DNA from 3 places in the Streptomyces sp. NPDC001530 genome. Region 3 is predicted to be linked to each of the others. Evidence: riboswitches for the same ligand, from Rfam matches in the RefSeq annotation. Region 3 holds a riboswitch; each other region holds the start of a gene.

Region 1 (9,599 bases), on a different contig from region 3:
GCGAAATGGCGCCGAGGAATGCGCCCGGCACGCCGTGCGAGACGGCCGGCCTCCACCGCGTGCCTCATGGCCTCCGCCATCAGGACGGGCTCCTGCGCACGGGTCACGGCTGAGGCAAGCATCACACCCGCACACCCCAACTCCATGGCGAGCGCCACGTCGGACGCCGTACCGGCCCCCGCGTCCAAAATCACCGGCACACGCGCGTGCTCCACGATCAACTGGAAGTTGTGCGGATTACGGATCCCGAGTCCGGACCCGATCGGCGACCCGAGCGGCATGACCGCGGCGCAGCCGACGTCCTCCAGCTTGCGCGCCAGTACCGGGTCGTCGTTCGTGTACGGCAACACGGTGAACCCGTCGTCGACGAGAGTCTCCGCGGCGTCGAGCAGCTCGATCGGGTCCGGCAGCAGCGTCCGCTCGTCGGCGATGACCTCCAGCTTGACCAGGTCCGTGCCGAGGGCCTCGCGCGCGAGACGGGCGGTCAGCACGGCCTCGCCCGCGGTGAAACACCCCGCCGTGTTCGGCAACACCCGGATGCCGAGCTTGTCGAGCACGGACAGGACCGACCCGTGCACGGAAGCGTTCACCCGCCGCATCGCGACCGTCGTCAGCTCCGTACCGGACGCCACGAGCGAGCGCTCCAGCACGTCGAGGCTGGGCGCACCCCCCGTACCCATGATCAGCCGGGACGAGAAGGACGTACCACCGAGGACGAAGGGATCGTCGGCCATGGGTCAGCCTCCTTGGACGGCGGTGAGGACTTCGACCCGGTCTCCCTCGGAGAGGGAGGTGGACGACCACTGCGCGCGCGGGACGACGGTTTCGTTGAGCGCGGCGGCCACGCCGGACGGGGCGGCGGTGAGGGTCGCGACGAGCGTGTCGAGAGCGGTCCCCGGGGCGATCCGCTGTCGCTCTCCGTTGACGAAGACGTTCATGCGGGCTGCTCCGTGAGGGCGGCGGCGCCGAAGCGCCTGGGGGTGAAGGGGCGGGCCTCGTCGGGGAGTTCACCGGTGGTCAGGACGTGCGTCATCACGTCACCGGTGACGGGGGTGAGGAGCACGCCGTTGCGGTAGTGCCCGGTGGCGAGCAGCAGGCCGTCGAGTTCGGTCGGGCCGAGCAGCGGCGCGTTGTCGGGAGAGCCCGGGCGCAGTCCGGCGCGCGTCTCGGTGAGCGGCAGCTCGGTGATCCCGGGGACCAGCTCATGGGCGTCGCGCAGCAGCTCGTAGACGCCGCCCGCGGTCACCGTCGTGTCCCAGCCCAGCTCCTCACTGGTCGCGCCGACGACGAGTTCACCGCTCTCGCGCGGCACCAGATAGACGTGGCTGCCGCGCACGACGGCACGGACGGTACGGCTCAGAAAGGGCGCGTACCGCTTCGGCACGGTCAGCCGCAGGACTTGCCCCTTCACGGGGCGCACGGGCGGCAGGGCGTCGTCGGGAACGCCCGCCAGGCGCCCGCTGAGGCTGCCCCCGGCGAGCACCACCTGGCCCGCGGCCAACTCGGTGCCGTCCGTGGTGACGACTCCGGCTGCCCGGTCCCGTACGACGGACAGACGCTCCGCCCACGTCCGGTGGAACACCACTCCGGCCCGTTCGCACGCCGTGACCAGGGCCGCCGCGAGCCGGCGCGGATCGACCTGGTGGTCGCCGTCGACCCGGAGACCGCCGCGCACGCCGGGTGCGAGCATCGGCTCCAGACGGCGGCACTCGCGCCCGCTCAGCCACTCCGAGTCGAGCCCCGACTGGCGTTGCAGAGCGTGCAGTTCGCGCAGATGGGCGCGGTCGTCGGCGTCCAGCGCGACGGCCAGCGTGCCGCACTGGCGGTAGCCGAGGTCCTGGCCCGTCGCCTCGGTGAGTTCGGCGGCGAAGTCCGGATAGCGGCGCGCGGAGGCGAGGTTGAGGCCCAGCAGGGTCTGCTCGCCGTAGTGCAGTTCGGTGACGGCGGCCAGCATTCCCGCCGCCACCTGGGCCGCTCCGCCGCCGGGTTCGGGGTCCACGAGGGCGGTCGTGAAACCGCGTTGCGCGGCCCGCCAGGCCGTCACGAGCCCGATGATTCCGCCCCCGATGACAAGGACGTCTGACGTACGCGTAGGCGACATGGGCGTCCAGCCCCTCCCTTCGCCGGCATGACCCGGATCAGGTTCGTACGGTCGGAGGCCGTCCCAGCCTCCCTCTCAGCCCGGTGCGTCCGGGCTCCCGCGAGTGCTTTACGTTGGCCACCCTAGCCCGCCGCCACTCGTCTCAGTAAGGGAGCCTCCGTCCATGGCCCGATCGCTCGACGGCCTCGTCCTCGCCCCCGTCGCCGACCAGGCGCCAGGTCAGGTGGGCACCCGCACCCGCTTCACGTACCACGAGAAGGACGGCGAGATCTGGGCCGAATACGCGGGCGGCGATGTCGTACGCGGGCATCTCGTGGGTACCCGCGAGGGTGACCGCCTCGACTTCCGGTACGTGCAGCTGAAGCGCGACGGCAGCACCTCGTCGGGGCACTGCGTGTCCCTCGTGGTGGAGCTGCCCGGCGGGCGCGTACGCCTGGAGGAGACCTGGGAATGGGAGTCGCAGACGGGCAGCGGGACGAGCATTGTGGAGCAGGTCACTGAGCACGTCCACTGACTGACGAATTGTCAGTTGACTATGGTGATCAGGTGAGCGAGCAGACGCAGGCGCAGACGCGGTCCGAGTCGCAGTCGCAGAGGCGTACGGCACGGCGGGTCGTCGTGGTGGGCGCGGGCATGGCCGGTGTGCAGACCGCGGTCGCCCTGCGCGAACAGGGCTTCACCGGCAGCGTGACGCTGATCGGCGCGGAGCCCCATCAGCCGTACGACCGGCCGCCGCTGTCCAAGGCCGTGCTGCTCGGCAAGGCCGAGGGCTCCGCCTTCGACGTCGACTTCGAGGCGCTGGACATCGACCTGCAGCTCGGGCGCGAGGCGCTCGGCGTCCGCCCCGCGGACCATGAGCTGGACACCGAAACCGGGCCCGTGCCGTACGACGTCCTGGTCATCGCCACCGGTGCGGAACCGATCCAGCTGCCGGGCGCGGAGGGCGTGCCCGGGGTCCATCTGCTGCGCACCCTGGACGACGCCGAGCGGCTGCGTCCCGTCCTCGCCCGACAGCACGACATCGTGGTCGTCGGGGCCGGCTGGATCGGCGCCGAGTTCGCCACGGCGGCGCGCGAGGCGGGGTGCGCGGTGACGGTCGTCGAGGCCGCCGACCGGCCGCTCGCCGGGGCGCTGCCCGCCGAGGTGGCCGCACCGATGGCGTCCTGGTACGCGGACAGCGGCGCGTCGTTGCGTACCCACGCGCGCGTGGAGCGCGTCGAGCCCGGTGCCGTGGTTCTCGACGACGGCAGCCGGGTGCCCGCGGACGCGGTCGTCGTCGGCATCGGGGCGCGCCCCGCGACCGCCTGGCTCGCCGGCTCCGGGATCGCGCTCGGTGCCCACCGCGAGGTCGTGGCCGACAACCACCTGCGCACCTCCGTACCGGACGTCTACGCGGTCGGCGACTGCGCCTCCTTCCCTTCGGGAAGGTACGAGGACCGTCTCCTGGTCCACCACTGGGACAACGCCCTCCAGGGGCCGCGCACGGTCGCCGCGAACATCATCGGCGAGGCCCCCGTCGCGTACGACCCCGTCCCGTACTTCTGGTCCGAGCAGTTCGGCCGCTTCGTCCAGTACGTCGGCCACCACGCCCCCGAGGACACGACCCTCTGGCGCGGCGACCCCACCGGCGCCGCCTGGACGGTCTGCTGGCTCCGCGAAACCCGCCTCGTCGCCCTCCTGGCGGTGGGCCGCCCGAGGGACCTGGCCCAGGGCCGCAGACTCATCGAGGCAGGCACCCCGATGAACCCGGACCTCCTGGCGGACCCGTCGAAACCGATGAAGTCGGCGACCGCGTAGGCAAGGTTTCTCCGCCACCGAAGGCGGCACTCGATCCGGCGAAGCCGGAGGGTCTTTTTCGCCGCGCCGGCGAGTCGTTCCGGGGTGCCGAGCGGCAGAAACCCACCCGATCGCCGGAGCGCGGAGACCCGGCCCGGGCGGGACTCGGGTACCGAGTGTCAGTCCGGGATGGCAGGCTTGTCCCCGTGACCGAGATTGACGCAAAGATCGATGCTCTCGTCCCCGCCTGGCTCACCCTCCCCGACATCGCCGAACAGCTCGGCGTCGAGGTGACCCGCGTCCGGCAGCTGGTCAAGGAGGGCCAGCTGATCGCCGTACGCCGTGGTGAGAACCGCGCGCTGCACGTCCCCGCCGCCTTCATCGACGGGGACAAGGTCGTCAAGGGCCTGTCCGGCACCCTGACGCTCCTGCGGGACGACGGCTTCACCGACGAAGAGATGCTCGAGTGGCTCTTCACCCCCGACCCGACCCTGCCCGGCACCCCCGCGCAGGCTCTGAGCGAGAATCGCGGCACGGAGGTGAAGCGCCGCGCCCAGGCGCTCGCCGTCTGACCTGAACGGACCGTCCGGCGTACGGACCACGGCCGGCCACGGGCCGAAAGGCCACCGGGCCACCGTGGTCCGTACGCACCGACAACGGGGGACACACGCATGCCCGAGAACGCCGCCACCACCGCGCGCGCCCAGCTCGCCGACGCCCGTCTCTACCTCTGCACGGACGCCCGCAAGCGCCAGGGCGACCTCGCCGACTTCCTGGACGCCGTCCTGGAGAGCGGTGTGGACATCGTCCAGCTGCGCGACAAGAGCCTGGAGGCGGAGGAGGAGCTCGGGTACCTGGAGCTGTTCGCCGACAAGTGCCAGATGCACGGCAAGCTGCTCTCGGTGAACGACCGGGCGGACGTGGCCCACGCGATCCGCACCGCGCACCCGACCGGCGCCGACGTGCTCCACCTGGGCCAGGGCGACCTCCCGGTCCTCGCCGCCCGCGCCATCCTCGGCGACGACATCCTGATAGGCCGCTCCACGCACGCGGAGTCCGAGGCCGCGGCCGCCGCGGTCCAGGAGGGCGTGGACTACTTCTGCACCGGCCCCTGCTGGCCCACCCCCACCAAGCCCGGCCGCCACGCACCCGGCCTCGACCTGGTCCGTTACACCGCAGCGCTGGGCACCGACCGTCCCTGGTTCGCCATCGGCGGCATCGACCTCGGCAACCTCGACGAGGTGCTCGAGGCGGGCGCCCGCCGCGTCGTCGTCGTACGGGCGATCACCGAGGCGGACGACCCGGGAGCGGCGGCGGCGGAGTTCGCGAAGCGGCTGCGTCACGCATAGTCATCCGGCGGTCATCCGGTGCAGTCGTCCCGCGCAGCCGTCCGATAATTGTCCGAGGGGTGGACAAGAAGTCGACAAATTGGACAAATCCCATCGGTTCGGTTGGGCGACCGGCGCCCCCTGGCTAACCTGCGGGTATGGCCCTCGGATCTGCTTCCACCAGGACTGATCGCGCACGCACCGTGCGCGACATGCTCGCGACCGGCAAGAAGACGTACTCGTTCGAGTTCTCCGCGCCGAAGACCCCCAAGGGCGAGCGGAACCTGTGGAACGCGCTGCGCCGGGTCGAGGCCGTCGCGCCCGACTTCGTCTCCGTGACCTACGGAGCGGGCGGCTCCACGCGCGCGGGCACCGTCAAGGAGACCGAGCAGATCGTCGTCGACACGACGCTCACCCCGGTCGCCCACCTCACCGCGGTCAACCACTCCATCGCGGAACTGCGCAACATCATCGGCCAGTACGCGGACGCCGGTATCCGCAACATGCTCGCGGTCCGCGGCGACCCGCCCGGCGACCCCATGGGCGAGTGGATCCCACACCCCCGGGGCCTGACCTACGCGGCCGAACTCGTCCGTCTCATCAAGGAGTCGGGCGACTTCTGCGTCGGCGTCGCGGCCTTCCCCGAGATGCACCCGCGGTCCACCGAGTGGGACCTGGACGTCGAGCACTTCGTCGACAAGTGCCGCGCCGGCGCCGACTACGCGATCACGCAGATGTTCTTCCACCCGGAGTCGTATCTGCGCCTGCGTGACCGCGTCGAGACGGCCGGCTGCGAGACCCCGGTCATCCCGGAGGTCATGCCGGTGACGAGCGTGAAGATGCTGGAGCGGCTCCCGAAGCTCAGCAACGCCTCGTTCCCGGACGCCCTGAAAGAGCGGATCCTCACAGCCAAAGACGATCCGGCGGCTGTACGCTCCATTGGCATTGAGTTCGCGACGGAGTTCTGCGCGAGGCTGCTGGCCGAGGGAGTCCCCGGACTGCACTTCATTACGCTCAACAACTCCACGGCGACGCTGGAAATCTACGAGAATCTGGGCCTGCACCACCCACAGCGGGCCTAGACCGGTCGCACCCGCGTACGACAGACTGCGTAGCGGCCACTGGGAGAGGGGCGTACATGGGCTGGACGGTCCTCTATATCGCGTTCGGCATCGTCGCGCTGTGGCTGCTCGGCGAGGTCCTGCTGCAGTACAAGGCGCGGCTGCGCTACCGGCTGCTCGCCTTCGTCGGCTTCCTCGGCGTGGTCCTCGGTGTGCTGATGCCCTCCGTGGTCGTCATCGGACTCGGCGCGGCCGCCTTCGCGGTCGGCCAGACGTACGTCACCCTGTCGTTCCGCCGTGGCTTCGCCCAGGGCTGGGCCATCAACGGCCCTTCCGCGCCCGGCAAGCCCAGCAAGCGCCGCCGCGGCGAGCCGGAGTACCAGGACCCGACGCTGGAGGTCTCCGACCTCGAAGCGACGTCTGCCGCGGCCTATTCGCAGGACGACGAGTACGCCGCCGATGACGACGTCTTCTCGCCCGCGCAGTCCGACCGCTTCATGCCGCCGGGATCCGGCGAGCACGCGGCCGCCGAGACCACCGCCGTGTACGAGCCGCAGCCCCTGCCCGAGGACACCGGCTCGTACGGCATCTACAGCGACACCTCCTACGCGGCCGCCACCGACCAGTCCTACGCCGGCGCCGCGCAGTCCCAGGACCAGCAGGCCTATGCGACGGCCGGGCAGAACCAGGACCAGCAGGCCTACGCGTACGACGGCTACTCCGGCTACGACCAGCAGCAGTACGCCTACGACAACGGCCAGCAGCAGTACGCCGCCTACTCCGACCCGTACACCGGCGCCCAGACGTACACCGGTGCCTCGTACGACACCACGTACGGCGGCGGCGAGCAGCAGTACCCGCAGCAGCAGGTCTACGGCCAGGACCAGTACGCCACCGGCACCTACGCGGGTGAGACTCCGGCCAGCGGCGTCTGGGTGCCGCAGCAGCGCACCACCGACGACCCGTACGGCGGCGAACTCCCGCCCGAGCAGCCGTACCCGTACCAGGGGAACGGCAACGGCGCCGGGTACGACGAGCAGCAGTACCGGTACTGACGGGCTGTACGGCCGGTAGAACGGGGCCCCGTGCCCGCCGTCGACCGACCGCGCTTCAGCTTCTTCTCCGGCGCACCGGCGTGCTCACTGCGAGCCCCGGAACTCCGGTCCCTCCACGATGAGTCCGGCCACCAGCGCGCCCGACATGCCCGCGTGCGGGAGTCCACCGCCGGGGTGCGCCCAGCCGCCCGCCGCGAACAGGCCCGGCATCCGGGTGCCGTTCGACGGGTGCAGCAGATGGCCGTCCGCCGCGGCGAGCGCCGGGGCGGGGACGGCGCCGCCGTCCGCGCCGGTCGCCTCCGCGATGTCGGCCGGGGTGCGGACCTCGCGCCACAGGAGACGGTCGCGGAGGCCGGGTAGGGCGCGCTGGGCGACGCCGAGGACCCGCTCCACCTCCGACTCGGACACCGGAAGACCCGAGGGCACGGTGACGGTCAGCGTGACCGCTTCGTGCTCCCCGTCCGGTACCAGCGCGGTGTCCTCGGGGCGCGACACCATGACCGTGGGTGCGGCCGGGAGTCCCGGGCGCTCACCGAAGAGCCGGCCCAACTCGTCCTCGCGGTCGGGCGCATGCACCACCGTCCGATGCGCCGCTCCCTCGGGCCGCCCACCGCGCAGCGCCAGCAGCACGGTCAGGCGGCTCGGCGCCCCGCGCCGCGGCGAGACCTCGCCGTCGCCGCGTATCGCCGTGCCCGGGACGAGGCTGTCCAGCACGCCCGGCGCCACGCCCGCGACGAGGAAGTCGGCCTCCTCGACCGTGCCGTCGGCGAGTTCGACGCCCGCCGCCCGGCCGTCCTTCTCGACGATCCGCTCGACGGAGGCCCCGAAGCGGAACTCGACTCGGCGGGCGAGGCACCGCTCGTACACCGCGCGCGCCAACTCCCTTATGCCTCCGCGCACATACCAGGTGCCGAAGGCGTGCTCCATGTAGGGCAGCACGGCGGCGCTCGCCGGGGTGACGCGCGGGTCGAGCCCGTACGCGAGGGCGTGGCTCTCCAGGAGGGCCGTGAGGCGCGGGTCGCGCAGCTCCCAGGCGGCGACCTCGGCGAGGGTGCTGGCCCGGCGGGTGCGCAGCAGCTTCTTGTGGGGCACCGACGGGTAGGGCTCGCGCTGGGCGAGCACCGACCAGTTGGGCCACAGCGGCTCCTCCAGGAGCGGCCGGCGCGAGCGGTCCCATGCCTCGCGGGCCCGCACCAGGAAGTCGCCCCAGCGCCCGCCCGTGCCCGCCCCGAGCGCTTCGTCCAGCGCGGTGACGACCCCTGCGCGCGAGGCGTTCGGCAGGGACACCTCCGTACCGTCGGCGAAGACGTGCCGCGACGACGGGTCCACCTGGACCAGCTCGACGCACTCCTCCAGGGGCTGCTTGCCCGTCTTGACGAACAGGTCGCGGTAGACCGCGGGCAGCGGCAGCAGTCCCGGGCCCGTGTCGAAGGCGAAGCCGTCGCGCTCGAAGCGGCCCACCGCACCGCCGTACGTCGCCGCGCGCTCGTACACCACCACCCGGTGGCCCGCGGCGGCCAGCCGGGCGGCGGCCGCCATCGCGCCCATCCCGGCGCCGATCACCGCAATCCGTCCCATGCCAGCGACTTTATCGGCCGCCACTGACAGTCCCGTCCCCAGCCGTGAGTGGCCGCCGGTGACCCGTGCCCGCAGCGGTCAGTGGCCGCCGATTTCTGATCTTGTCGGCGACCGCCTCGCAGAGGAAGAGAACGCCGACTGTGACCAGGATCTCAGGGCGTTGGAGCGACTCCAGGACGTCGTCGCTCAGCCCGGTCGCGCCGAAGACGCCGAGGAGCAACACCACCGCGTACGCGGTGATGCCGCTGGTGAAGACAAGGGGGAGTACGGACACGGACGCGATCGTCACCAGGCGACAACGGTGGGGCCTGGGCTTGAGTGCGCAGGACTGAGTATCCGTACCTAGGGAGTGAGATGAGTACGCGCGCGGATGGGCCGGACCTGCGCGAACGAGAGAGTGGAGACACGGAAAGGGGCGCGGCTCCGGCACCGCCGACACGGGGCGGCGGAACGGAAATCGCGCCCTTGGCCGCTCCTTCCGCCGACACCCTCGGCGGGAGCGAGGCACGGGGGAACCCGGGGGACGACCGAACGGGGGCCCAACGGGGGAGTACGGGGGAGTACGGGGGAAGTGCAACGGGGAGCACGGCGAAGCGCCGGTCCGATCTGGCCCGCGGGGGACGCGGCCAGATCGGACCGGCGCTTTCGCATGCGCCCTGTGCCCGGTCAGCGGTTGCCGCTGACGCGCCCCTGGAGCAGC
Region 2 (9,599 bases), on a different contig from region 3:
GTGCGGACGTCCTCCGAACGCCGTCCACCCCGTACGACGGTCAGTGCGCCCCGATCGCCCGAGAAGGGTTGACGCCCTGCCCCAAGGGCGGAGCCGAAAGGGCGGGGAAAGCCCCGCCCAATTCGGGCGAAAGCCGCGGTGAACTGGGCTCCTGCTCCGATTCACCACCCCTGGGTCATCACATGGCGCGATCCGCATTCCTATGATGGGCGGACGACACCGCGGGCCGCTGCGACCAGGCAGTCCGATCCGGTGCAGATGCGGCGCGATGGTGGTGGAGGGGTCGATGACTCAGGGGGCCGGTCAGGGACCCGAGGTGGTGCGGACGGCGACGTTGCGCGACTTCCGGGTGCCCGCGTACGTCCACGAGACCGGTCCGTATGCGCAGAGCACGCCCCCCGGTGAGGGCGCCAGACCCGCCGAGGGGCCCGCGGAGCACCCGTCCGCGGACTACGGGTCCGGGGACTACGCGGAGGAGTACACACCCACGCAGCGCGATCTGCCCGTCATCAACAGGGGTGACACCCTTCAGGTCGCGGTTGACCCCGCCGCCGTTGCCGCCCCACAGTCGGCCGACGGGCCCGGTCCGCTGTACGTCGTCGGCGACGTGCACGGCTACCTCGACCAGCTGGTCGCCGCGCTCCAGGAGCAGGGCCTCATCGACGCCGCGGGCAACTGGTCCGCCGGGACCGCCCGCCTGTGGTTCCTCGGAGACTTCACCGACCGCGGCCCCGACGGCATCGGCGTGATCGACCTCGTGATGCGCCTGTCCGCGGAGGCCGCCGCGGCCGGCGGCTACTGCAAGGCCCTCATGGGCAACCACGAGCTGCTGCTGCTCGGCGCCAGGCGGTTCGGCGACACCCCCGTCAACTCCGGTGCCGGTACCGCCACCTTCCAGGCCGCGTGGCTGCTCAACGGCGGCCAGAAGACCGACATGGACCGACTCCAGGACCACCACTTGCAGTGGATGGCCCGCCTCGACGCCATGGAGCAGGTCGACGGACACCTCCTGGTGCACTCCGACACCACCGCCTACCTCGACTACGGCGACTCCATTGAAGCGGTCAACGACACTGTCCGCGAGACACTCACCCGCAACGACGCGGACGAGTGCTGGGACCTCTTCCGCAAGTTCACCAAGCGCTTCGCCTTCCGCGACGACGGGGGCGCCGAGGCCGTCCGCGAACTGCTGAGCGCGTACGGCGGAACCCGCATCGTCCATGGTCACAGCCCCATTCCGTACCTCCTGGGCGAGGTCGGATCGGAGGACGGCGAGGACGGCGCGGGCCCGGCGGTCGAGGGACCGCATCTGTACGCCGACGGGCTGGCCATCGCGATGGACGGCGGTGTGACCATGGCCGGAAAGCTACTGGTCCAGCAATTGCCCCTGGATAGCTGAGCGTTCACCGGGCAGGCGTCCCCCACGGAGGACTGCGCCGGCCAGGGGGCAATTCTGGAAACCCCCTGTCACGGCGTGCCGTCACCGCTCTACCATCGGCTTATCCGTAGCAGGCTCCCCTCCGTTTCTGCCCGACGGCTCGTCAGCGTGCGAGCCACCAGCCCTACGGAGCATCGGGGGATGCACATGAACAGCGTTCCGCAGCACCTGCTGAGCGAGGACCGCCAGGAATACGAGCGGATCCTCGATGAGGCGCTGCGCTCCGCACCACACCGCCCGGAACTCGCCGCTGTCGGCCAGCGGCTCAACTCCGAACAACTGCGCACCATGGCGCTCAACGCCACCGCTCTCATCACGGCGGCCGCGGCGGCCGAATACCAGCACTATGTGAAGGTCCGCGAGGAACTGCGCAAGCCGGCGCCATCCACCCCGGTCGTGAGCGAGGAAGCCGGCTCCGCGGAGCCGGGCTCGACCGCGATGGGGCTCGCCGCCACCGTGGGAGAGGTCACCGAGACCGCCGGAGCCGGCGCCATCGCCGTCGTCGCGGTGCTGGCCCCCGTCCTCGCCGGGACGGCGGCGGCGATCTTCCTGCTCGTGGGGTACCTGCTGAAGGTGCTCGACCCCGAGCAGACGTTCGCCCAGACCCTCCTCACCACCGGATGGGTCTTCGGCGCGGTCACGGCCGCCGCGATCCTGGTCGCCGCGGTCGGACTGCTGCTGACCGCACTGCGCAACGGCTCGTCCTCGCTCCAGGCCGGAGCACGCGGTGAGCTGAACGAACAGGTGGACCGGGCCAGGGAAGCCTGGCGCGAGGCCCTGCTGGAGCGCGGCATCCTGCCGTTCCTCCGGGAGGCCCTCGCCGACCCTGGCTCCGCGGCACTGGGCCGTCCGCAACCAGCGCCGACCAGCCGCATCCCGCAACTCGGCTACAACCGGCCGGGGTTCAGCAGCCCCGACGGCGGACCGGCGGCCGGCCCGCGCCCGAGCTTCTCCAGCCCGGACTTCACCAGCCCGGACTTCGGAGGACCGGAGCACCAGCCGGAGTAGACGCCCGGGCCGACCGGGGAGCGCAGGTCCAGGCTGACGCCCGGGGTGTTGGCCGGGTGTGCGGCCAGGTGTGCCGCCGGGTGTGCGGAGGAAACCGGGGCCCGCGCAGATGCGGCGCGGGCCCGAACCGGTGGGCCGCCTACGCCCGTACGCGGCCCGGCAGGGCGCCATCAGGCGATGTCCAGCCCGGCACAGTTCCGTCAGACAATGCCCAACTGCCGGGCCGCGGTCATCCAGGTCGGGAACTCGGACAGCAGCCGGTCGTACAGCTCCGGATCCGGGACGCTGCTGATGTCGTCGACGGCGAAGAACCCGACGTTGTCGACGCGTCGGCCCGGCAGTGTGTCGAGCCGTTCCAGCACGCCGTAGTTGGACCGTCCCAGGCCCACGAACTGCCAGAAGATCGGTTCCTCCACCGCTTCCCGCAATTCCCTCTCGATCTCCTTGTTGCGATAGACACCTCCGTCGGAGAAGAACAGCACCAACGTGGGATCGGCGGCCGGGTGCTCACGTACGTATGTCCGGACCTCGGCGATCACCTTCTGCTCCTCGTTCTGGATCCCGACCGCGCGCATGTCCACCTGACCCGGCCGCAGGCCCTTCCGCGGCTTCTTGCTCCGCCGGAACAGGCTCAGCTCACCGACCCGGACATGGAGCTCCAGCCACTCGGGCAGTTCCCCCAGACCGAGATCCGGCAGCCGGGCCGCATGGGAAGCGAACGTCCACGCCTGCATCACTCCGTCATCGTCCAACTGCGCGGCCACCGCGGCCATCCGCTCCACCACGTCGGCCACGACGCCCTTCGAGTACAGGAAGGACATCGACCCCGAGGCGTCGAGGACCAGAATCACTCGCGCCGTGACCCCCGCCGCCCCGTGCTTGCGCAGACTGACCGCCACCTGCTCCTTGCGCAGGGAGAGCCGCTTGCGCATGTCCACGGGCAGCTGCTCCTCGCCCTTGGTGAGGCGCGGGGCGGGGCCTGAGGGGGCCGACGGCACCTGCGGGGCGGACGGGGCCGCCGCGGGCGCCGCGAAGGGCGTGACCGCGGGCGGCACCACCGGCGGGCCCGCGGCCGCTCCCGGAGGCGGCCCCACCGGCGGGTTCATGGCCGCGCCCGCAGACGGCACTGCCCGCGCGGTCGTGGAGTCACCAGGCTCGTCGTCCACGCTGATCCCGAAGTCGGTGGCCAGGCCCGCGAGTCCGGACGCGTAGCCCTGTCCGACCGCGCGGAACTTCCACTGCCCACCCCGCAGATACAGCTCACCGCCGATGAACGCCGTCTCCGTCGTGGCCTCCATCTCGAAGCGCGCGAGCTCCCGCCGCGACCCGGCGTCGAGCAGCGTGAGCGTCAGCCCGGACAACTCGCCGAAGGTGCCGCCGTCGGCCGAGGCGCACAGCACCACCCGCTCGATGTCCGGCTCCAGGGCGCTCAGGTCCACCCCGACCGTGTCCGTCGTGACTCCGCCGTCCCGCCGCTTGCCGAGGTGTCGTACGGCACCGGAGGCATGCTGCGGCTGGTTGTAGAAGACGAAGTCCCCGTCGTCCCTCACTCGTCCACCCGCGCCGAGCAGCAGCGCCGAGGCGTCGGCGTCCGGCGCACCGGACCCCCCGGACCAGCCGAGCACGACCTGCACGGCATCGGCGGCCACGGGAAGGTTGGCACCCTTGCTCATGGATGTCGCTGTCATGCGCCCAGTCTGCCGAGAGAAACCCGGCCCCGGACCCGTCCGATGCCACATACCTGAACATCGGACGGCTCCCCACACCGCACACAGCAGACGTGCGCCTCAGTCCGCCAACGGCAGATAGACCCGATTGCCCGCGGCTGCGAACTCCTTGGACTTCTGCGCCATGCCCTCCTCGATCTCCACCTGCGAACCGCCGTGCTCACGCCGGATGTCCTGCGAGATCTTCATCGAGCAGAACTTCGGCCCGCACATGGAGCAGAAGTGAGCCGTCTTGGCGGGTTCGGCCGGCAGCGTTTCGTCGTGGAACTCCCGTGCCGTGTCCGGGTCGAGGGCCAGATTGAACTGGTCCTCCCAGCGGAACTCGAATCGGGCGTCGGACAGCGCGTCGTCCCATTCCTGCGCACCTGGGTGCCCCTTGGCGAGGTCGGCTGCGTGGGCGGCGATCTTGTAGGTGATGACGCCGGTCTTGACGTCGTCACGGTTGGGCAGGCCCAAGTGCTCCTTGGGCGTGACGTAGCAGAGCATCGCCGTGCCCCACCAGGCGATCATCGCGGCACCGATGCCGGAGGTGATGTGGTCGTACGCCGGCGCGACGTCCGTGGTCAGCGGGCCGAGCGTATAGAACGGAGCTTCATCACAGATCTCCTGCTGAAGGTCGATGTTCTCCTTGATCTTGTGCATCGGGACATGTCCCGGGCCCTCGATCATGGTCTGTACGTTGAAACGCTTGGCGATCGTGTTGAGTTCCCCGAGCGTCCTCAACTCCGCGAACTGCGCTGCGTCGTTGGCGTCCGCGATGGAGCCGGGCCGCAGCCCGTCGCCGAGCGAATACGTGACGTCGTACGCCGCGAGAATCTCGCAGAGTTCCTCGAAGTTCTCGTACAGGAACGATTCCTTGTGGTGCGCCAGGCACCAGGCCGCCATGATCGAGCCGCCGCGCGAGACGATGCCGGTCTTGCGATTCGCGGTGAGCGGCACGTACGGCAGGCGTACGCCCGCGTGGACCGTCATGTAGTCCACGCCCTGCTCGGCCTGCTCGATGACGGTGTCCTTGTAGATCGCCCAGGTCAGTTCCTCGGCGCGGCCGTCGACCTTCTCCAGCGCCTGGTAGAGCGGCACCGTGCCGATGGGGACGGGGGAGTTGCGCAGCACCCACTCACGGGTGGTGTGAATGTTGCGGCCGGTGGACAGGTCCATGACCGTGTCGGCGCCCCAGCGGGTCGCCCAGGTCATCTTCTCGACCTCCTCCTCGATGGAGGACGTCACGGCCGAGTTGCCGATGTTGGCATTGACCTTCACCAGGAACCGCTTGCCGATGATCATCGGCTCGATCTCCGGGTGGTTCACGTTCGCGGGCAGCACCGCACGGCCCGCGGCGATCTCCTCGCGGACGACCTCGGGATCGACGTTCTCGCGGACTGCCACGAACTCCATCTCGGGCGTGATCTCCCCGCGGCGCGCGTACGCGAGCTGCGTCACCGCCTGTCCGGAGCGGCCCCGGCGCGGCTGACGCGGCCGCCCCGGGAAGACCGCGTCGAGGTTGCGCAGCCCCCCGCGCGGTGAGGTGTGCTTGATCCCGTCGTCCTCGGGGCGGACCGGGCGGCCCGCGTACTCCTCGGTGTCGCCGCGGGCGATGATCCAGTTCTCGCGTAGCGGCGGGAGGCCCCTGCGTACGTCGGTGTCGACGGTCGGATCGGTGTACGGGCCGCTGGTGTCGTACAGCGTGACGGACTGCCCGTTGGTGAGGTGCACCTGACGGACCGGCACCCGTAGATCGGGGCGCGAACCGCCGATATACCCCTTGTGCCAGCCGATGGACTTCCCGGCCTCGCCGTTCACGGTCGGGGCGGACGCCCCACCGTTTCCGTCCGGGGCGAGCGCCCCGTCCGTCTGGCTGGAGGCAGGCGTGCGTACGTCCTTGTTGGTCATGAGACCGACTCCCTACGCCGGCATTACCCGGTAACAGGTTCGGCGGTCGACGCAGCGGCTTCCGTCCGTCGATGTTTCATGTGAAACATCGCTGGGACGAAGGTCAGCGCCCTCTCAGCCCGGTGCTCCGAGCTCCCGCGTGTGCAAAGGTGCCTCCACGCTAGCGTCATATCTGGCGCGGTGAACAGAGGGCCCCCGCCGTTCTTGCGATGATCGGTCGGTGACCACAACGCAGCAGCCCCCATTCCCACCGTCCGAGCCGCCGCGCGGACCCGGCTCCGGTGACGGCCATGGACATGGCTCCGGCGACGGCCGCGGACATGGACCAGGCGGTGATAACCACGGGCCCGGGCCCGGTGACGGGCACGACCACGGCCCTGGCGGCGGGCACGGCCACTCCCACGGCCACGGCCCCGCCGCCCCCGTCTCCAAGCATCTGCGCAAGGTCATCGCCGCGGTGCTGATCCCCTTCGCCACGGCGGTCGTCGTCGGCCTCATGGTCCTCTGGCCCGGCGGCGCCCCGTCCCATGAGCGCACCGGTGTCGGCTTCGACCGGCAGACCCAGCAGGCGACGGTCACCAAGGTCGACAAGGTGGACTGCAAGTCCGTGAACGCCTCGGGAGAGACCCCGACCGGCGACACCTCCACCGCAGAGGGCTCCTCCGCGCAGCAGCAGGCGACGGGCGACTGCAAGAAGGCGACGATCCGGATCGACACCGGCAAGGACAAGGGCCGTACCTTCACCGAGATCGTCCAGCCGGATCAGTCGCGGCAGTTGCACCAGGGCGAGAAGGTCGTGGTCGCGTACGAGCCCTCCGCGCCCAAGGATCTGCAGTACTCGGTCACCGACGTGAACCGGAAGTTCCCGCTGGCAGTACTCGCCGGGATCTTCGCCCTGGTCGTCGTAGTGGTGGGCCGGATGCGCGGTGTCATGGCGCTGATCGCTCTGGCCGTCAGCTTCCTGGTCCTGACGTTCTTCATCCTGCCCGCGATCCTGCAGGGCTCGAACCCGCTGATCGTGGCGATCGTCGGGGCGAGCGCCATCATGCTGATCGCGCTCTACATGTGCCACGGACTCTCGGCCCGCACATCGGTGGCGGTGATCGGCACGCTGCTCTCGCTGGTGCTGATCGGTGTGCTCGGCTCCGTCTTCATCGGCTGGGCGGCACTGACCGGCAACACCGACGACAACACCGGCCTGATCCACGGCCTGTACCCGTCCATCGACATGAGCGGTCTGCTGCTCGCCGGGGTCATCATCGGTTCGCTCGGTGTGCTCGACGATGTGACGGTGACGCAGACGTCCGCGGTCTGGGAGCTGCACGAGGCGAATCCCACGATGGGCTGGCGTGGCCTGTACCGCGCGGGCATCCGCATCGGCCGTGACCACATCGCTTCCGTCGTCAACACGCTCGTCCTGGCGTACGCGGGCGCCGCGCTGCCGCTGCTGCTGCTCTTCTCGATCGCGCAGAGCAGCGTGGCCACGGTCGCCAACAGCGAACTGGTCGCCGAGGAGATCGTGCGCACCCTGATCGGCTCGATCGGGCTGGTCGCCTCCGTGCCGGTGACCACCGCGCTGGCCGCCCTGGTGGTCTCCGCGGACCGCCCGGGAACCGCCGCCGGCCCTGTGGAGGCCACGGGAGCCAGGACACCGGCACGCAGCGGGAAGGGCCGCCGCCGCAAGCACTGAAGCCATCCGGCAGTCACGCCCCTGGTGAGGAAGCGTTACTCCACTTGGGGGGTGTGACGGTGCGTCAGCCCGCGCTCTGCTCCTCCGCCAGGATGCGGTCCAGCGCCTCGTCGAGATGCGCCTCGAAGTCGGCGAGGGAACGCTCCTGCCCCAGTGGCACCAGTTTGTCCGTGCGGTCGAGGAACGCCACGAGCGGCGCGGCCCCGGACCGAAACAGCGCGTGGTCACCGCCCACCTGAAGCCGGATCAGCACCTCGCCGAACGCTTCCGGGTCGGCCGGCGCGATGTGCACATCGCCGTCACCGCATGGCCGGCCCACGCCGTCGATCAGCAACTCCCGCCCGAACGCCCAGGTCACAGGAGCGTCGCCGGGCAAATGGAAGGTCAGCCGCACGGCGTACGGATCACAGGTCTCGTATCGCAGCTCCACCGGAATGCGGAAGGACAGCTCCTCCGACACGAGGAAGCTCATCATGACCTCTGCCTGTACCGACTCACGCATCGCCTACCCCGCCGTTTGCCGTCGACTGGCCAGGAATCGTCCCCCTGACACTGCTGGAATCTTGCTTAACGTACACACCAGATCACAAGGAGTAAGTTTTCAGATACTGATAGAGAGGGCAAGTGACCCTAGTAGCCTGCCGACTTCGCTCTGCAATTGCACTGCGGCAGGTAGCAACCGATCGGCCTGATGAGAAGGCAGGGAGATGGCCATGGTCCCGGCAGTTGTGCCTGCCGTGATGGGGATCGCGGCGCAGACCGTGCCGAGCGCGTACTCCTGGCGCTCGATGACGGGCTCCATCCGTCCCGTCCGTTCCAGGCGCCGCAGCAGACTGTCGTTGTCACGCACCGTGTACGGAGTGATCGACTGCACGGGATAGCGGTCGAGGTGATCGCGGCGGGCCCTCTCGTCCAACTGGGACAGCAGACACTGGCCGATCGCGTGCGCGTGCCCGGTCTCCCGGAAGTCGGCCCACTCCTCGACCGCGGGATTCCCCGGGGTGTCGGCGATGCACATGACCTCGATCTCGCCGTCGCGGTAGATCGCGTAGTACACGGGTACGCCGAGCGAATCGCGCCAGCGCGCGAGCGCGTCGCTCACCGTGCTGCGACGTTTCTGCTGTGCTCCACTACTGCTCAGCCGCTCGGCGGCCCCACCAAGGAAGAACAGCCCCTTGTCGCGGCGCAGATAGCCCTCGTGGACCAGGGTGCGCAGCAGGTGGTACGCCGTCGGCAACGCGAGCCCGGCCTCCCGGGCCAGCTGCTTGGCGGGCGCGCCGTGCTCACGCGAGGCGACGGCCTCCAGAAGGCGCATCGCCCGCTGCACGGAGCCGATCAGGGTCGTGGAGTTCGGCTCCGGGGGCGCGGCCTCGGCGGGAGGGGTGCGCGCAGCGCCTGTCTCCACCGGCGAAGTGCGCGGAGCGCGTGTCTCCCCGGGCGTGGTACGTGGCTGGGCGGGCGGGCCGCATGACCCCGCGGGCACGCCCGATCGCTGGACGGGTGGAGTGTGTGATTGTGCGGGTGCGGTGTCAACCGTGGCCAAGGGGCACTCCCTAAGCGCGAGGGGGACCGCCCGTGCGGGGGAACACGGGAGGGGGGGCTGTGCGCTGCCCGCGGGGGCGACCCCGCGTCGGATTCCGGACTCTAACCGCCTGCCACCGCTCGCAGACGGCCTCGCCGGGAAACTTCCCTCGGCCGAGGGAACCTCAGGTTCCCTTTACCGGTCCGCCGTTACCGAATCGCTCACCCTCTCACGCCTCACCAGTCACTGCGCGATGACGAGCTCGACATGAACTTCCGCACGACGTAGATCAGTCCGCCGACCAGCGCGACGAAGACCAGGGCC
Region 3 (9,599 bases):
AGGTTCGGGAGCGCTGGCCCTCCGGCGGCCCCTCGATCGGCATCCCCACCTGGTTCTACGGCCACGAGCCGCCGAACGCCTTCGCCGAGCACATCGCCAAGTACTTCGCCAACGCGACCCGCGAGGACGGCCTGCTGGCCCGCTCGAACGCGGGTGTCGTCTTCCTGCCGGGCGCCGCCGGGACCGTACAGGAGATATTCGACAACGCGACCCCGAACTACTACGAATCGCGTGGCGAACCCACTCCGATGGTCCTGGTGAACCGAGCGCATTGGACCGAAAAACATCCCACCTGGCCCCTCCTCCAGTCACTGGCCCGGGAGCGCTCGATGGAGTCGAGGATCGCCCTGGTCGACCGGATCGAGGACGCTCCGGAGGCGCTCAAACGTCTCGGTGGTTAATGACAAGGCAAAGCCAACGGCGGGGCGGGGCCTACGCATTGACAGCCCTTAGGCGGCGCTTATAAACCTGTGAGACTCCTGGGGGTGCTGTTGTCGCAGCTGATGCCACAACAGGGCTCCCATCACCCCCCGCAGTTGCGCAATCTGTGAAGGGCAATCGTGTCCATATCTCGCCGTACCGCACGTTCCGTGCGCATCCTCGGTGTTGCCTCCGCCTCGGCCGTGCTCGCGCTCGGCCTCGCGGGCAACGCACTTGCTTGCAACATCCGTGACTTCTCGGCCGTCGCCTCCTGCGACGACAACGGGAAGGGCATCATCACCGTGACCGACACGGACGCCTCGGGCAAGGAGGCCACCGTCTCGGTCTATCTCGAGTCGAACGGCGCCGACGAGAAGCTGGTCGGCACCCAGACGGTCACCGGCACCCGCGAGGGCGCCACCGTCACGTTCTCGGAGGACTGGGCCCCGAAGGCTCAGTACCGCGTGCACATCAAGGCCGCGGACATCGTCGACGAGGACATCTCGCCGAACCTGACCGCGCCGTCCGAGGCGTGCAAGGGCTCGGGCTCGGAGACCACGCCGCCGGCCTCGGAGACCCCGAAGCCGTCGGAGACTCCCTCCCCCTCGGACTCGGCGACCCCGTCGCCGGCTGAGAGCACCACCGCCCCCGCGACGACGGGCGACAACTCCCCGTCTCCCGCGGCCGGTGACTCCAACCTCGCCGAGACCGGTGCGAACTCCAACACCCCGATGATCGCCGGCATCGCCGGTGCGCTCGTCGTGGTCGGTGGCGGAGCGGTGTTCTTCGGCATGCGCCGCCGTGGCGCGTCGAAGTCCAACTGACGCACACCGTACGCACGTGTGGCCCGTCCCTCACGAGGGACGGGCCACACGCTTGTAGCGGGCCGCGCCTACCCGAACGTCGCCCGCTGCAGCCAGAAGTCCAGCAGCTCCCGCTCCCCCAGCACCTCCAACTGCCCGCTGTCCAGGGACAGTCGGCGATAGAAGCCGAGGAGTACGTCGGTGAGCGGGCCGCGCAGCGCGACGGTCGCCTTCTCGTGGCCGCGGCGCCAGCTGACGCCCTTCTCGCCGAGCTCGACGACCCATTCGGCGTTGAGCTCGGGGGTGGTGTCGGTGGCGTGGAGGTGGATGCTGCGGCCGGGACCGCGCAGTTCGGCCGCCGCGTCGTGCGGCTGCGTCCGCTGCAGGAACTCGACGATCCCGAGCCACTCGTCGATCGCGTCCACGGCCACGTCGGCGGCGACCTCGTACGGCAGCCCGGCGGCCAGCGTCGCGTCCGCGCGGTGGATCGCCAGCTCATGTGTCATCCGGCGCGCCCAGAACCCGGAGCTGAGGTCCCCCGCCCACGCCCACACCCGCGTGTCGGGCCCCGCCTCCCGCAGCGTGCCGACGAGCATCTCGCCGGTCTCCGCGAGCCAGGCGTCGAGGGCCGCGGCGTCACCTTCGGCCTCCGGACCTCCGATGAGCGGAATCCTGTCCTCGGGGACGTTCTCCTGCGCCCGCGTACGGACGATGCACTCGACCCAGCGCAGCGCCCCGCCGGTGTGCCGTACCAACTGCTCCAGCGACCAGTCCGGGCAGGTCGGCACGGTGGCGGACAGATCGGCACCGGCCGAGGCCAGCACATCCCTCAACTGCCGTACCTGCAGCTCGATCGCGTCGCAGTAGCGGTCATGTCCGAGTAGCGTCATGATCCGCACCTTATGCGGCGGGGGACTCCCCGAGTACGACAATTTCGGCTGCGTCGAACTCCACGCCGACCTCGTCGCCGGGCTCCGGCGCATCCCGCAGCGCGCACGCCGCTTCGAGCCGGGGCGCGTCCTCCGGTTGCAGATGTACGGCGACGTGGGTGCCCCGGAAGGTGCGTGCGGCGACGGTGCAGCGCAGCCCGTCCGCCGGGGCCACGAGCCGTACACCGGCGGGCCGTACGAGGAGGGCGCCCGGCCCCTGAGAGGCGCCTTCGGGCACCGGAACCTTCCCCCACGGGGTGTCCGCGGCCTCCCCGCTCACCGTCGCCTCGACCACATTGTCGAAGCCGAGGAAGCGGGCCACGAACGCGTCCGCGGGGTGCTGCCAGACCTCAAGTGGCGTACCGGACTGGGCGATCCGCCCGTCACGCATCACCACGACCCGGTCGGCGAGCGCGAAGGCCTCGCCCTGGTCGTGCGTGACGGCGAGCACGGTCGTTCCCAACTCGCCGAAGAGCTCACGGAGTTCGACGACAAGCCGTTCGCGCAGCGAGCGGTCCAGCTGGCCGAGCGGTTCGTCGAGCATCAGCAGGCGCGGACGGGGCGCCAAGGCACGGGCCAGCGCGACCCGCTGCTGCTCGCCGCCGGAGAGCTCCGCGACGGCCCTCCGCTCGGCACCCGGCAGCCCGACGAGTTCCAGCAACTCCCCCACCTGCAGGGCCTGTTTCCCCTTCGACGCCCCGTGCATCCGCAGCCCGAAGGCGACATTGCCGCCCACGTCCCGCTGCGGAAAGAGCTGGTGGTCCTGGAACATCAGGCCGACGCCGCGCTTGTGCGCGGGCACCGCCGTCTGGTCGCGTCCGTCCAGTACCACACGGCCCGCATCCAGCGTCTGCAATCCGGCCACCGCCCTGAGCAGCGTGGACTTGCCGCTGCCGCTCGGCCCGAGCACACAGACGATCTCGTGCTCGGCGACATCGAGGTCGACGGCGTCGAGCACGGGCCGCCCGCCGAAGCGTACGGTCGCGCCTTCGAGGCTCAGCAACATCTAGAACTCCCCGGTCCGGTCGGTCCGTACGCGCTCCAACAACAGCAGCGCCACCGCGCACACCACCATCAGGATCGTAGAAAGCGCCATCGCCTGCCCGTAGTTGAGGTCGCCCGCCCGCCCGAGCAGCCGGGCCACGGCGACCGGCAGCGTCGGGTTGTCGGGCCGCGCGATGAAGACGGTCGCCCCGAACTCGCCGAGCGACACGGCGAAGGCGAACCCGGCCGCGATCAGCAACGCCCGCCGCACCATCGGCAGATCGACCTCGCGCCACACCCGCCACGGCGACGCCCCGAGCACGGCCGCCGCCTCCCGCAACCGTTCGTCCACCGCCCGCAGCACGGGCAGCATCGTCCGTACGACGAAGGGGGCGCCCACCAGCGCCTGCGCGAGCGGCACCAGGATCCAGGACGCCCGCAGATCCAGCGGCGGCTCGTCCAGCGCGATGAGGAAACCGAAGCCCACGGTCACCGCGGAGACGCCGAGCGGCAGCATCAGCAGCGCGTCGAAGCCTCGTACGAGACGGCCCGCGTTACGGCGGGTGAGGGCCGCGGCCGCCAGACCGCCGATCACCACCGCGATGGCGGTGGCGGCGAGCGCGTACTCCAGCGAGTTGCCGATCGCCTCGATCGGCGCGACGAGGAAGATACCGCCGTCGTCGGAGGTCAGCGCCTTGTAGTACGCGAATCCGTAGCCGCCGGGGGCGTCGAGGGACCGCTGGATCAGCACGCCGAGGGGCAGCACGAGGAGGAGGACGATGCTCGCCAGCACCGCTGCCAGCAGGGCCCACTGCCCGGCCCCGTGCGGCCGGCGCGCCGTCATCTCCGGGGCCACCAGGCGCAGGGCGGTCTCCCGGCGCCGTACGGTCCAGGCGTGCACGGCGAGGATCGCGCCCACCGCCACGAACTGGATGATCGTCAGCACCGCCGCCGTCGCGAGGTCGAAGATCTCCGAGGTCTGCCGGTAGATCTCGACTTCGAGCGTCGAGAAGGTGGGGCCGCCGAGGATCTGCACCACGCCGAAGGAGGTGAAGGTGAAGAGGAAGACCATGAGCGCGGCGGCGGCGACGGCCGGGCTCAGGGCCGGCAGCGTCACCTTGCGCCAAGCGGCGAACCGGGAGGCGCCGAGCATCCGTGCGGCCTCCTCCTGGCGTGGGTCGAGCTGCGACCAGAGCCCGCCGACCGTCCGTACGACGACGGCGTAGTTGAAGAAGACATGCGCGAGCAGGATCGCCCACACGGTGGTGTCCAGCCGTACACCCCACAGCTCGTCGAGCAGCCCACCGCGGCCGACCAGCGCGAGGAACGCCGTACCGACGACGACGGTGGGCAGCACGAAGGGCACGGTCACGACGGCCCGGAGGATCTGCTTGCCCCTGAAATCGAAGCGCGCGAACACATACGCGGCGGGCAGCGCGATCAGCAGCGTGAGCGCCGTCGACGCGAGCGCCTGCCAGGTGGTGAACCAGAGCACGTGGCGGATGTCGGACTGCGCGAGCACGTCACCGATCCGCCCCAACTGCCAGGCGCCGTCGACCTTGAGACCGCGGGCCACGATCGCGGCGACGGGGTAGGCGAAGAAGACGGCGAAGAACGCGACGGGCAGGGCCATGAGCCCCAGCCGCGCCGCCCCTCCGCGCTTCTTGGGTACTGCTCGCGTCTTGGGTGCTACTTCAGTACGAGCGAGGTCCACGACTTGACCCACTGGTCACGGTTGTCGGCGATCTTGGCGGGGTCCATGGTCTCGGGATCCTTGGCCTGCGGGCCGTACTTCGTGAACTCGGCGGGCACGGCGGCGCCCTTGACCACCGGGTACACGAACATGTTCAGCGGCATGTCCTCCTGGAACTGCTGGGAGACCAGGAAGTCGATGAACGCCTTGCCACCCTTGGGGTTCTTCGCGTTGCTCAGCAGCCCCGCGTACTCGACCTGCCGGAAGCAGGTGCCGTTCGCGACGCCGGTCGGCGCGGTCGTCGGCTTCGGGTCGGCGTAGATGACCTCGGCCGGCGGGGACGAGGCGTAGGAGACGACCAGCGGCCGGTCGGCCGTGGCCTTCTTGCCGCCCGCGGACCCGGAGAACTCCTCGTTGTACGCCTGCTCCCAGCCGTCGACGACCTTCACGCCATTGGTCTTGAGCTTCTTCCAGTAGCCCTGCCAGCCTCCCCCACTCTCGGCTTCGCTCGAGCGGGAGGTGCCCCCATCGCCGTACTTCGCGGCGGTCCCGAGCAGGAAGCCGAGGCCCGGCGAGGACGTGGAGGCGTTCTCGGTGACGAGGAGGTTCTTGTACTCGGGCTTGATCAGATCGTCGAAGGACTGCGGCGGCGTCAGCTTGTGCTTGCTGAAGTAGGCCTTGTCGTAGTTGACGCAGATGTCGCCGGAGTCGATGGGCGTGACCCGGTGCTTGTCCTGGTCGACCCGGTACTCCGGCACTATGCGGTCCGAGCCCTTGGCCTCGTACGACTGGAAGAGCCCGTTGTCGAGCGCGCGGGACAGCAGGGTGTTGTCGACACCGAAGAAGACGTCGCCCTGCGGGTTGTCCTTGGTGAGGATCGCCTTGTTGACGGCCTGTCCGGCGTCGCCGTCCTTGAGGATCCTGACCTTGTACCCGGACTCCTTCTCGAACGCCTGCAGCACGCTCTTGGAGTAGGCGAAGGAGTCGTGACTGACGAGGGTGACGTTCTTGGAGTCCGCGGCTGCCTTGTCGCCGGATTCTGACGAGCCGCACGCGGACAGCGTGACGAGCCCAAGTCCGGTCGCCACAAGCGCGGCCGTGAACTTCGTGGTGGTGCTCACTGAATTCCTCCTGGGGTGACCAGGAAGAGACGCGGCCCTGCCCGGGACCCCTTGGCGGTCCCGGGCAGGGCGCAACAGCTTGAGTGATGCCCGAACTTCCTACCCAGAATGACCTGGGCAAGGTTCAGAGGGTCTGCGGCCCACCGGTGGTCCGGCTGCCGCACTCTCAGCGCTGTGGCGCTCCCCTGTCGGAATATGAAGATGTACTGACGCGGATCAGACTACCGTTCGGTCGCGGCGAGCTGACCGCACGCCCCGTCGATCTCCTGACCTCGGGTGTCCCGGATGGTCACCGGCACCCCGTGGGCCGCGATGGCCTCGACGAACGCCTTCTCGTCCTCGGGCCGCGAGGCGGTCCACTTCGAACCCGGGGTCGGGTTCAGCGGGATGAGGTTGACGTGCACCGGCTTGCCCTTGAGCAGCCGCCCGAGCCGGTCACCGCGCCACGCCTGGTCGTTGATGTCGCGGATGAGGGCGTACTCGATGGACAGGCGCCGCCCGGACTTGGCCGCGTACTCCCAGCCGGCGTCCAGCACCTCGCGCACCTTCCACCGCGTGTTGACGGGGACGAGGGTGTCGCGCAGCTCGTCGTCCGGCGCGTGCAGGGAGATGGCGAGACGGCACTTGAAGCCCTCGTCGGAGAACCGGTGGATGGCGGGCACGAGCCCGACCGTCGACACGGTGATGCCGCGCTGGGAGAGCCCCAGCCCGTCGGGCTCGGGGTCGGTGAGCGCGCGAATGGCCCCGACCACCCGCTTGTAGTTGGCGAGCGGCTCGCCCATGCCCATGAAGACGATGTTGCTCAGCCGTGCCGGACCGCCGGGGATCTCGCCGTCCCTGAGGGCGCGCATCCCGTCCACGATCTGGTGCACGATCTCACCGGTCGACAGGTTCCGGTCGAGCCCGGCCTGCCCGGTGGCGCAGAACGGGCAGTTCATCCCGCACCCGGCCTGCGAGCTGATGCACATGGTCACCCGGTCCGGGTAGCGCATCAGCACGGACTCGACGAGCGTGCCGTCGAAGAGCCGCCACAGCGTCTTGCGGGTGGTTTCCTGGTCGGTGGACAGATGCCGCACGACCGTCATCAGCTCGGGGAGCAGCGCCTCCTGGAGCTTGCCGCGCGAGGCGGCCGGGATGTCCGTCCACTCCGCGGGGTCGTGCGCGTACCGCGCGAAGTAGTGCTGTGAGAGCTGCTTGGCGCGAAACGGCTTCTCACCGATCGCGGCAACCGCCTCTTTTCGCTCGGCGGGCGTGAGATCGGCAAGGTGCCGCGGCGGCTTCTTGGCTCCGCGCGGGGCGACGAAAGTGAGTTCTCCGGGCTTAGGCATGGCTGTACCAGTGTCGCAGATCGATTCCTGTGACCTGCGTCAGTCGCTTCGCATGGTGGTCGTTGACGGCCGTTGCTGGTTGTCTTGGGCCACCGTCGGACGGCCCACAGACGGCCCCGCTGCGGCCGCGCGACCTGGAACAACGCTGAGCCAGAGAATCTCGCATCCCCGCACTCGGGGATCATGGGCGGCTCCTTGCCGATCCTCCCCTCTTCGGGAAGACCCGGGGAAGCTCAGGGCGAGCTACTAGGCGCTCCCCCATGGAGGCCGTTGACCTGTGACCCGTCTCGCCGGCTCACGAAATGGCAATGTCACGGTCAGTCTCACCGCAGGTGCGGTAACGGTGGTGCATGACCGACCCCGCCGCACCGCCAAGCCCCCAATGGACCGAGTGTTCCCAACTCACGGAAACCCCGGATGGCACTTCTCGATGCCGAGGTGAAGTTGTCGAACCCTACTCGAAATGCCTCTCGCATATTTCAACGGAAGAACGCACCAGGCATTTCAATTCCATGCACGAACGATCATCGGTGAGCTACCAAGGAACGCGTATTGACCCTGATCTTTTCCGACAGGTCACTTCCGTTCTCAACCATGGCAACACCCACGCTTACTTCACATATTGCAAGTTCACTGGCGCCATCCTAAGGATCACGGGAGCGTTCCGCTCCTATCTCTCATTTGCATCATCAGAGTTTCAAGGAATCACCCAGTTTAGCGACGTGGAATTCCTGGGAGACGTCGAGTTCACTGGAGCGCACTTCAAGGATTCGGCAATCTTTGACAGTGTCAAATTTCACGAAGGCGCCTCCTTTGACGAAGTGGACTTCTCAGACTGGGCTAACTTCGAGGACGCAATTTTCACCAAGGACGCCTTCTTTCAGAATTCGCGCTTCAAGAAAGCAACCTTCGATGGAGTTCAGTTTCTAGACTGGGCCCTCTTCGAGGGGGCTACATTTGGCATAGAGACCACCTTCAATAGGGCAACTTTCGAGAATTCCGCCAACTTCACGAATGTCACCTTCGAGGGTTTCGCCCAGTTCATTGAATCAAGATTTCTTGGGGCCGCCGACTTCCATAGCGTCACAGTCGGATCTGGCGGCGCATTCTTCACTAAGGCACTTTTCGCGGAGATGTCGAGATTCGGCCCTATACATTGCGAACAAGTTCTGGACCTAGCGCACGCACATTTCGAGCATCCAGTCCTACTCGACGTGGATGCAGGGAAAGCATCCCTAAAGCACACCGTATTCGCTTCGCACGCCTCAGTTCAGGTGGCACGGGCCGACGTAGACCTGACACATGCAGTTCTCAACCAGCCAGTCGACATCATTGGTGCACCCTTCACCCTCAACTTCGAAACTGGAGCCGTTCAGTCGGTTGCTTCTCTGACCTCACTTAGAGGTGTCGACTGCGCAATGTTGACAGTAGCGAACCTTTCGCTTACGAACTGCACTTTCAGTGGATCAATCCATCTAGACCAACTCCGTCTCGAAGGCCGCTGGTATTTCAATCGGAGCCCTCGTGGCTTTTCCATGACGCCCCCGTTTCGTCACACGAGTCGCCAAGTTATCGAAGAAGAGCGCCGTCGGCGTGCCCTGTCGGGCAGAGGCTCATCCCATCGCATCTGGGGCAATAGACCAATCGATAGAGTCACTCCTCGGTATGATGCGTTGGCGATAATCTATCGACAATTGCGGAAATCGCGCGAGGACGCAAAGGATGAGCCCGGCGCCGCAGATTTCTATTACGGGGAGATGGAGATGAGGCGCCTCAGTCGCAAATGGATTACGTCTGAGCGTTGGCTGCTGCAACTGTATTGGCTACTATCGGGTTACGGGTTGCGCGCGTCGCGCGCGCTAGGATGGCTTACCCTAGCGATGCTGACCACCATTTTACTCATGATGGCATTTGGGTTGCCCCAGGAGTCATCGAAACAGGAGGCAGTAGGAATAGTCCCGCCGAACGGGGGGAAGGTCACTTTCGAGATAGGCAACGCAGATCCGAAGAACCCTAGCGACGAACGGTTTTCTTCCATACGGTTCGAGAAATCGCTAAAGGCCACCCTCAATTCGGTAGTCTTCCGCTCCAGCGGCCAGGATCTCACAACCTCTGGCGACTATATTGAAATGGCCTCCCGCTTTTCCGAACCGGTGCTCCTCGGCCTCGCTGCACTTGCCGTTCGTGGGCGGGTAAAGCGATGACGGAAGGTCCTGGAGCTGACCACCTGGACAAAAACGAGGCCTCGACGTCATGTCCCTCGCACTGGCTCTACTGAAAGCCGCCCGAGGCGCTGCCTGAAGTGAGGGACCCGGACAGTT

Evidence for each region. A riboswitch is a leader RNA that binds a small molecule or an ion and turns the genes downstream of it on or off. The one in region 3 is predicted to bind thiamine pyrophosphate.
Region 1: another riboswitch for thiamine pyrophosphate. It lies ahead of thiO (glycine oxidase ThiO); the one in region 3 lies ahead of ACFY0T_RS27340 (thiamine ABC transporter substrate binding subunit).
Region 2: another riboswitch for thiamine pyrophosphate. It lies ahead of thiC (phosphomethylpyrimidine synthase ThiC); the one in region 3 lies ahead of ACFY0T_RS27340 (thiamine ABC transporter substrate binding subunit).

Annotation. Positions count from the first base shown of each region.
Region 1 covers NZ_JBIAVS010000019.1:87,788-97,386, forward strand. Annotated here, with positions in the region: gene ACFY0T_RS34605 (thiazole synthase) at 1-734, opposite strand, end outside; gene thiS (sulfur carrier protein ThiS) at 738-938, opposite strand; gene thiO (glycine oxidase ThiO) at 935-2,101, opposite strand; TPP riboswitch at 2,099-2,212, opposite strand; gene ACFY0T_RS34620 (hypothetical protein) at 2,265-2,615, shown strand; gene ACFY0T_RS34625 (NAD(P)/FAD-dependent oxidoreductase) at 2,648-3,898, shown strand; gene ACFY0T_RS34630 (Rv2175c family DNA-binding protein) at 4,084-4,449, shown strand; gene thiE (thiamine phosphate synthase) at 4,549-5,226, shown strand; gene metF (methylenetetrahydrofolate reductase [NAD(P)H]) at 5,364-6,287, shown strand; gene ACFY0T_RS34645 (hypothetical protein) at 6,344-7,321, shown strand; gene ACFY0T_RS34650 (phytoene desaturase family protein) at 7,406-8,899, opposite strand; partial or broken gene ACFY0T_RS34655 (DUF4126 family protein) at 8,997-9,173, opposite strand; gene ACFY0T_RS34660 (TetR/AcrR family transcriptional regulator) at 9,566-9,599, opposite strand, start outside.
Region 2 covers NZ_JBIAVS010000012.1:120,464-130,062, reverse strand. Annotated here, with positions in the region: gene ACFY0T_RS25265 (LacI family DNA-binding transcriptional regulator) at 1-72, shown strand, start outside; gene ACFY0T_RS25260 (metallophosphoesterase) at 287-1,399, shown strand; gene ACFY0T_RS25255 (hypothetical protein) at 1,580-2,446, shown strand; gene ACFY0T_RS25250 (VWA domain-containing protein) at 2,647-4,134, opposite strand; gene thiC (phosphomethylpyrimidine synthase ThiC) at 4,234-6,063, opposite strand; TPP riboswitch at 6,056-6,212, opposite strand; gene ACFY0T_RS25240 (YibE/F family protein) at 6,284-7,753, shown strand; gene ACFY0T_RS25235 (SsgA family sporulation/cell division regulator) at 7,818-8,255, opposite strand; gene ACFY0T_RS25230 (IclR family transcriptional regulator) at 8,355-9,158, opposite strand; gene ACFY0T_RS25225 (DUF5326 family protein) at 9,512-9,599, opposite strand, start outside.
Region 3 covers NZ_JBIAVS010000013.1:224,543-234,141, reverse strand. Annotated here, with positions in the region: gene ACFY0T_RS27365 (LOG family protein) at 1-401, shown strand, start outside; gene ACFY0T_RS27360 (LAETG motif-containing sortase-dependent surface protein) at 591-1,244, shown strand; gene ACFY0T_RS27355 (maleylpyruvate isomerase family mycothiol-dependent enzyme) at 1,313-2,113, opposite strand; gene ACFY0T_RS27350 (ABC transporter ATP-binding protein) at 2,124-3,158, opposite strand; gene ACFY0T_RS27345 (ABC transporter permease) at 3,159-4,850, opposite strand; gene ACFY0T_RS27340 (thiamine ABC transporter substrate binding subunit) at 4,826-5,950, opposite strand; TPP riboswitch at 6,029-6,147, opposite strand; gene rlmN (23S rRNA (adenine(2503)-C(2))-methyltransferase RlmN) at 6,172-7,278, opposite strand; gene ACFY0T_RS27330 (pentapeptide repeat-containing protein) at 7,629-9,482, shown strand.